Regions from separate parts of the Paenibacillus sp. SER-28 genome, predicted to be linked through region 2. Evidence: riboswitches for the same ligand, from Rfam matches in the RefSeq annotation. Region 2 holds a riboswitch; the other holds the start of a gene.
The links. Region 2 has a riboswitch for thiamine pyrophosphate ahead of tenA (thiaminase II). Riboswitches for the same ligand answer to the same signal wherever they lie in the genome.

Region 1 (3,980 bases), on a different contig from region 2:
AATAGTAGTGTAGATCCGTATAGATACCTATTATCGTATGATGGGGATTATCCAAAGTCAACGCCTGAACCGGAAAAGTAAAAATGATGCAAAGAATTGTCGATGTTTGTTCTCGTTCTGTAATATGGTTGTCACAAAAACATCGGTTTACAGTAGCCGCAACTATTCTATATAATTTATGTAACCATGTTTCATAGTGTGAAACGAATATGGATACAAGAGGAGCGGTTCACGATGGAAGACCGTAAATTAACCGTTCGCGCTGTAGAGCGTGCACTTGATATACTGCTGTGTTTTACTGCAAATTCGGATCTTGGCCTGACGGAGATTGCCTCCAAAATTGGTCTACATAAAAGCACGGTTCATCGGCTGCTGACTACGTTGGAGGATCGGGGCTTTGTCGTTCGGAATGCCGAAACGGAAAAATATCGACTTGGCTTCCGCATTTGGGAGCTATCCACGCATTTGTCCCAAAGTGACGAGCCGGCGGTGCTGTTACAACCTGCAATGGAAGGACTACGTGACCGTCTGGGGGAGACGGTCAGCTTGTACTTACGGGACGGCAGCATGCGTATTCGCATACAAGCCGTGCAGAGCAATCAGGCGATCCGCAGGGTCGCGCCTGTAGGTGCGCGTATGCCGCTGGCTGTAGGGGCCTCCAGCAAGGTGCTGGCGGCCTTTATGCCGCCGCAGGAGCTGGAAGCCCTGCTAAGCGGGGATGAATGGCCGCCCTCAGTAGACCCGGAGGTCTATAAAGCCCAGCTGCAGGACATTCGCGAGAAGGGCTATGCGACCAGCTATGAAGAACGGGAGCCAGGGGCTGCTGCTGTGGCAGCGCCAATTGTGAACCGGAAGGGACAGGTCACTGCGGCTTTATCTGTATCCGGCCCGGTCAGCCGACTTGCACCCGAGACGCTACATGACTTTGCTCCGATTTTGATCGAAGCGGCGAAGGAAATGGGGCTTATGCTTCCGTAACAAGAATGAACACAGTTGAAGCAAGCAGAGTGATTTGATAGGGAGTGTCTTCTTGGTAAAAGGGTACCTAGAAGGGTTGCCAAAGCCATAAATTTGAAGTAGTCTGGTAAGGAAGGCGGATGTCTGTTATATCCGCCTCATGTGAATAGAAGTATCACAGTTACTGGGGGAGCCTGTAATGCCGGGCTGAGATGGAATCGTGCAAGATTCCGGACCCTTTGCACCTGATCTGGATCATACCAGCGTAGGGAAGTAATCGGCCATTGAAATGTATACGCGGCTGCTGTCTACAGTGGCGCATTGGAATGGATTATTCCATATGCGCATTGTCTGGATAGCTGTCTCGTTAGATTAGCCGGTTCCCTGGGGAACCGGCTTTTTTGCATAGATCAGCGCCACCCTGGGAATGGTTCCGGATCGGTGTGTTATTTCATCGAAACGGGAGGAATGGACAATGAAGCCGACAGAAGCAGAAGGAACAAAAGGAACAGAATTGAAATCAGCAGAAGTAAGATTGGTAGGAACAAAAGAAGTTGAGGTAGAGAAGACAAACGGGGAGCAAGCCAGTGGGGTAACGCCCTTTCCAGGAAGCCGTAAGGTATATATTCAAGGCTCGCGGCCGGACATTGCCGTGCCAGAGCGCGAAATTGCTCTTCATCCTACACATACGCCGCAGGGCACGGAGCATCATGAGCCATTGCGTGTATATGATACAAGCGGTCCCATGACCGACGAAGCCTATCAGGTCGATATCCGTCAGGGCCTGCCTCCATTACGGCGAGCTTGGGCACTGGAACGGGGCGATGTGGAGGCTTACGAGGGACGCGCCGTCCAGCCGGAGGATAATGGACTGAAACCTGGCTCCAAACGGGAGACAGTGGAATTTCCCGGCGTGACCAATCGTCCGCTTCGTGCTTCGCAAGGGCGTACAGTGACGCAAATGCATTATGCGCGGCAAGGGATCATTACGCCCGAAATGGAATTTGCGGCGATCCGCGAAGGGGTGGAGCCTGAGTTTGTACGGCAGGAGTTGGCGGCTGGACGAGCCATTTTGCCTTCGAATATCAATCACCCGGAAAGCGAGCCAATGGTCATTGGGCGTCATTTTCACGTGAAGATCAATGCGAACATTGGTAATTCTGCGGTTACCTCCTCCATCGAGGAGGAAGTGGAGAAAATGACTTGGGCTGTGCGTTGGGGCTCGGATACGGTTATGGACCTGTCTACAGGCCGTAATATCCATACAACACGTGAATGGATCATTCGGAATTCTCCTGTACCGATTGGGACTGTGCCGCTGTATCAGGCACTCGAAAAGGTGAACGGTGAAGCAGAAGCGCTGACGTGGGAGTTGTATCGCGATACGCTGATTGAGCAGGCGGAGCAGGGAGTGGACTATTTTACAATTCATGCGGGTGTATTGCTGCGGTATATTCCGATGACGGCGAATAGAATGACGGGAATTGTATCCCGGGGCGGATCAATCATGGCAGCCTGGTGCCTTGCGCACCATCAGGAGAATTTTTTGTATACACATTTTGAAGAAATTTGCGAAATTATGAAAGCCTATGATGTAGCCTTTTCTCTCGGGGATGGTCTACGTCCGGGTAGTATCTATGATGCGAATGATGAAGCACAGTTTGCAGAGCTGGAAACGTTGGGCGAGCTAACGCAAATCGCATGGAAGCATGATGTTCAGGTCATGATTGAAGGGCCGGGACATGTCCCTATGCATAAAATCAAAGAGAATGTGGATTTACAAATGGAGATTTGTAAGGAAGCTCCTTTCTATACCTTGGGACCGCTCACGACGGATATTGCCCCCGGATATGATCATATTACCTCAGCCATCGGGGCGGCGATGATCGGTTGGTTCGGGACGTCCATGCTGTGTTATGTTACGCCTAAGGAGCATTTGGGTCTGCCCAATAAGGATGATGTCCGTGAGGGTGTCATTACCTACAAAATTGCGGCACATGCTGCCGATCTGGCGAAAGGGCATCCACGGGCGCAGCAGCGGGATGATGCTTTGTCCAAGGCACGCTTTGAGTTCCGCTGGCGGGATCAGTTCAATCTGTCGCTTGATCCCGAGCGTGCCTTATCCTACCATGATGAAACGCTACCGGCAGAGGGCGCCAAGGAAGCACATTTTTGCTCGATGTGTGGCCCTAAATTTTGTAGTATGCGTATCACTCAGGACATTCGCGCCTATGCAGCGGATAAGGGGCTGGACACTCAAGAAGCAGTAGCCGCGGGGATGCGCGAGAAGGCAGAGCAGTATCGGGATGGAGGTCAGTAAAACGAACGTGGGAGTTTAGGGACAAATGAATTAAAAAAGCCGTGGTTCTCTACAGTCGATGTAGGAAACTACGGCTTTTTAGCATATGTAAAGCGAATCATGCAACCGGATAAACGGCGCCTTATTTTTTACCCATTTTTTCATTTAAAATATCCTGAAAGCTGAGCTTCTTCTCCGAGCTATCTTCTTTCTTTTGCATACTCACCGCGTTGGCACGTTGGTATTGGTGGTGAAAGGGCATCAGGGTGTGGACGGTTAAGTTCATTGTATTCATGTAGGTCATTCCTCCAATTCCATATTGTCAAATTCAGATTGAGTTGCTTAGGACGTCTGTATAGGACTATTTGTATGTACTTGATGTCGTAATGCTATGTAGGTTGCTTGGTAATGTTTCAATCATTATACCCACATTTTTTCAAAGTAAAACGCTTTTGACATAAAACAGGAAGATGGTCATATGTGTCCAAAATGTCGATTAGGAGGATGGTCGTTTTAGAGGAAAATGTGCCTAGGTCTAAAACAAGGGCTAGAGGCCCGTTTTCTTAGTTTAGTAGTCGGGATTGTGTTATTTTGTCGAATAACCTTGTAAAAGGAGAATTTCGCGGAATCCAAGTCAGGATTGAGGCAGTCTGGTGGCGAATTAAAGTGTCAAAGTTGTATTGACTTTATGTTTGGTAGTAGATACCATGAACTGGTTGTCAGC
Region 2 (3,980 bases):
AACGAATTTTGGTCCCATACTGCTAATATGTCTCGCAGCCTCGCGGCGATCCTCCATCGTATGGATACTGATCCCTGTCAGGGCTTCCGCCTCCGGGATATTCGGTGTAACGACCAGGGCCAAGGGGAGCAGGTCGTCCTTCAAAGCCTGCACCGCTTCCAGCTGCAGCAGTTCAGCGCCTCCCTTGGCAATCATCACGGGATCGACGACGACCTTTTTCCAGCCGAACTTTCGGATCTGCTCGCTCACAAGACGGATGATGCCGGCATTAAACAGCATGCCAGTCTTCAGGGCATCCACTCCAAGGTCTAATCCTACAGCTTCGATCTGTTCCGCTGTTGCTTCCTCTGGTAGCGGATATACGCCGTGGACCCCTAAGGTATTCTGTACGGTAATGGCCGTAATAGCCGACATGCCGTACACGCCAAGTTCTTGAAAGGTTTTGAGATCAGCTTGAATTCCAGCCCCGCCGCCACTGTCTGAACCAGCAATCGTCAGCGCTCTGGGTACACGAACGTCTGTCATCGCGCACCACCTGCTGCTGTTGTTCCGGCTTCATGGATCGAGACATGCCCCTCTAGTGAACCTGTATGCAGTTTGGCCAGCTCGTCGAGAAAGGCAATCTGGAAGCTGCCGGGCCCCAGCTCTGCGGTACGTGCTGCGGCTCGAGAAGCTGCTGCACCGTAAAATGCCAAACCTGCTGTACCGGCGAGCAGCAGGTTGGGTTCAACAGCTGCAAAGGCACCTAACACAGAGGTCAGCAGACAACCTGCTCCGGTTACCTTCGTGAGGAGCGCGTCTCCGCCGCTAATCATTCGTGCTTCGGCCCCATCGGTGATGACATCCTCTTTTCCAGTAATGACAACCATCGTATTGAGCGTTCGAGCAGCCCGAATTGCCAGATCGACATGGCCGCTGTCAGCACTGTCACCGGCATCTACGCCTTTAATCTCACGCGCTTCTCCAACAAGATGTGCGACTTCGGCTGCATTGCCCCGCACCAATGAGATTTTGACTTCACTCAGGATTCGCAGTGCCGATTCAGTTCTAAAGCTCGTTGCTCCCGCACCGACCGGATCTAGCAGCACCGGAACACCGTGTGCATTCGCCGATTGTCCAGCAATGATCATGGCATCCACCAGTTCGCGGTTCAGTGTACCGATGTTTAACACGACGGCACCTGCTATTTTTGCCATATCTGCTACTTCCTCAGGTGCATAGGCCATCACCGGGGAGGCGCCCAATGCATACAGGCCGTTGGCCGTAAAGTTGGTGACTACCACATTGGTCATATTGTGAACGAGGGGTTTGCTGTTTTGTACCTTCGTCAGGAGATCCGAATAACTTTTTTTCCATGTACTCATAATGATTATCCTCTCTATAGTTGGTAGTTCAACAGGGCATTAACCGTACTTCACACATCGAATCGCCAGGCTGACTATTCCAAGACCGCTGCCTGCATCTGGACCGGCCATTCTTCCTGCTTATAAGCCATGTCCCAGAACTTATATTCCAGCTGGCAGCTCAGTATAAAATGCTCAATCATCCGCTCCCGCTCAGCAGCCGTTGCGTCTTCCGCCCAAGCATCTACACGTTCTCGGAACTTGAGTGTTGTATCATCAAGCTGGTCTCCATAGAAGCCAATCCATTCATAGAACGGATGAGACTCATCCGGCTTTACTTCATCCAGCAGCCTGCGACCAATCTCGGCATACGTCCACATACATGGCAGCAGCACAGCCAAGATCTCGCCCAGGCTACCCTCATGCGCAACCGTCAGCATGTGACGGATATAGTGATGAGCCGACGGAGCGAGCGGATATCCCTGCAACTCTTCATAGGTCACCCCTGCGACAGCACAGAAATTTTGATGCGGATGAACCTCGCTGTGGAGAATAAAAGAGATTTGTTCATTAAATACAGCCATATCCTCCCGATTCGTGCATTTGGAGATTGCGATGCCGTATATCCGCATGTAGGCGTTCAAATATTCAAAGTCCTGTTTTACATAGTGAATCAGCTGTCCCCTTGTCAAACTTCCTTCAGCAATACCTCTCACAAAGGGGTGCTCAAAAATCGCTTGAAAAATGCCGTCCGCCTGCCGACGGAGTTCTTCTGTAAAACTCAATTTCCCCACCTCCATCAAATTGAAGAGCAAGAAGTCCTGTAAGAATATAATTCCGGAACAACGCTAAAAAGCCGCCCCGGAAAAATGGGAGCGGCTTCAACAATAGGCCCAATACGCAAAAAAACGTTTGAAACCTTATATATGAAGGCTCCACTTTCCTACGCTAGTACGAACTAGATCAGGTTCAAAGGGTCCAAGATACGTTCTTGTCTCAGCCATAGCGGCTCCCCTAGTGGACTTCTATTCTTTTGACTATTACTGTACATACGTTCATACGCTATGTCAAACATAGTGTGCAAAATATTAAATTTCCTCTAGTTAGGTGTTTTGAGCTTAGTGAGGGTGATGAATTACACTTTCCACAGCTTTGACCTTGGCATATTCCGGTTTCCACATTGCATCTCGTATAGCTTGTTCCACATCTGAAATGTGCGCCTGAGCTACCTGATCCTGTATCGCGGCTTTTGCAACCGCAATCGCAACAGCGTACGAAACTTCGCGTAATTTTCGGATATGAGGGAGTAGCGCTCCGCCAGGCGTATTCGAATCTACACCATTGGCAACAGCAACTGCTGCCGCTGTAAACATCGCAGGGGTAATCCTTTTGGCTTTAACCACAATCGCACCCAGACCCAGTCCCGGAAAAACAAAGGCATTGTTCGCCTGTCCAATCTCAAATTTCGTACCGTTATAGGTGACGGGCTCAAAAGGACTTCCGGTTGCAATCAGTGCTTTGCCATCGGTCCACCGGATCAAATCCTCGGGTACTGCTTCTGCAAGGTTTGTAGGATTGGACATGGGCATAATGATCGGGCGTTCTACATGTTTCGCCATCTCCTTGATGATCTCTTCAGAAAAGGCACCTGCTACACCGGAAGTTCCAATCAATATCGTAGGCTTCACCTGACGGATGACCTCTAGCAGTGGTATTTTGCCGTCACCCGATCGGGTCCATGAGCTGACTTCATCCTTTTTGCGCACATACGGTTTCTGATACTCCAATACGTCTTCCATATCTTCCATTAACAGCCCGCGATAATCAAAGGCCCAAAAGGACTTGAAGGAATCTTCTGCGGAAAGGCCGTCCTCAATCATAGCACCCCGAATTTGATCAGCGTTACCGATTCCTGCTGCCCCTGGGCCGAAAACAAGTATTTTTTGTTCACGCAGCGGAGTCTTGGTGACATCCACCGCCGAAAGAATCGCAGCCAAGGTCACCGCTCCTGTACCTTGTATATCATCGTTGAAGGTGAGTATACTTTGACCGTATTTTCCTATAATATGGCGTGCATTTACGCTGCCCACATCTTCCCAATGTAAAAGCGCCTTTGGGAATTGCGCTAACGTTTTGCTGATAAAAGTATCAATAAACTGGTTATAGGCTTCTCCGCGAACCCGTTTATGGCGGTTTCCGATGTACAGTGGATCATTCAGCAGCTTTTCATTATTTGTACCTACATCCAGTACAATTGGCAGCACCCGCCCGGGATGAATGCCTGCCGCAGCCGTATACACTGCAAGCTTGCCGATAGCAATGTTAATCCCCCCGACGCCCCAGTCACCAATCCCTAAAATACTTTCGGAATCTGTCACGACGATCAGATCCACATCATGGTCACTCAAACCAGAATTATGGAATGCTTGTCCAATACCGTTCGGGTTATCTATCGACAAATATATGCCTCCAGGGCGGTTGTACTCGTGACTATATTCTTGAATCGCGGTTCCTACAGTCGGCGTGTAGACTACGGGCAGCATTTCACTCAAATGATCGGTTAGCAGCCGGTAGTAGAGTACGACATTTCGGTTGTGAAGGTCGTTGAGAGAAGCATTTTTTCGCAGCATGGTGGGT

Region 1: another riboswitch for thiamine pyrophosphate. It lies ahead of thiC (phosphomethylpyrimidine synthase ThiC); the one in region 2 lies ahead of tenA (thiaminase II).

Annotation. Positions count from the first base shown of each region.
Region 1 is NZ_JBRECM010000003.1:42,862-46,841, reverse strand. It holds gene ACUYLD_RS10305 (IclR family transcriptional regulator) at 235-978, shown strand; TPP riboswitch at 1,134-1,246, shown strand; gene thiC (phosphomethylpyrimidine synthase ThiC) at 1,433-3,277, shown strand; gene ACUYLD_RS10295 (hypothetical protein) at 3,399-3,551, opposite strand.
Region 2 is NZ_JBRECM010000014.1:88,031-92,010, reverse strand. It holds gene thiD (bifunctional hydroxymethylpyrimidine kinase/phosphomethylpyrimidine kinase) at 1-525, opposite strand, end outside; gene thiM (hydroxyethylthiazole kinase) at 522-1,364, opposite strand; gene tenA (thiaminase II) at 1,439-2,128, opposite strand; TPP riboswitch at 2,267-2,369, opposite strand; gene ACUYLD_RS23350 (NAD-dependent malic enzyme) at 2,462-3,980, opposite strand, start outside.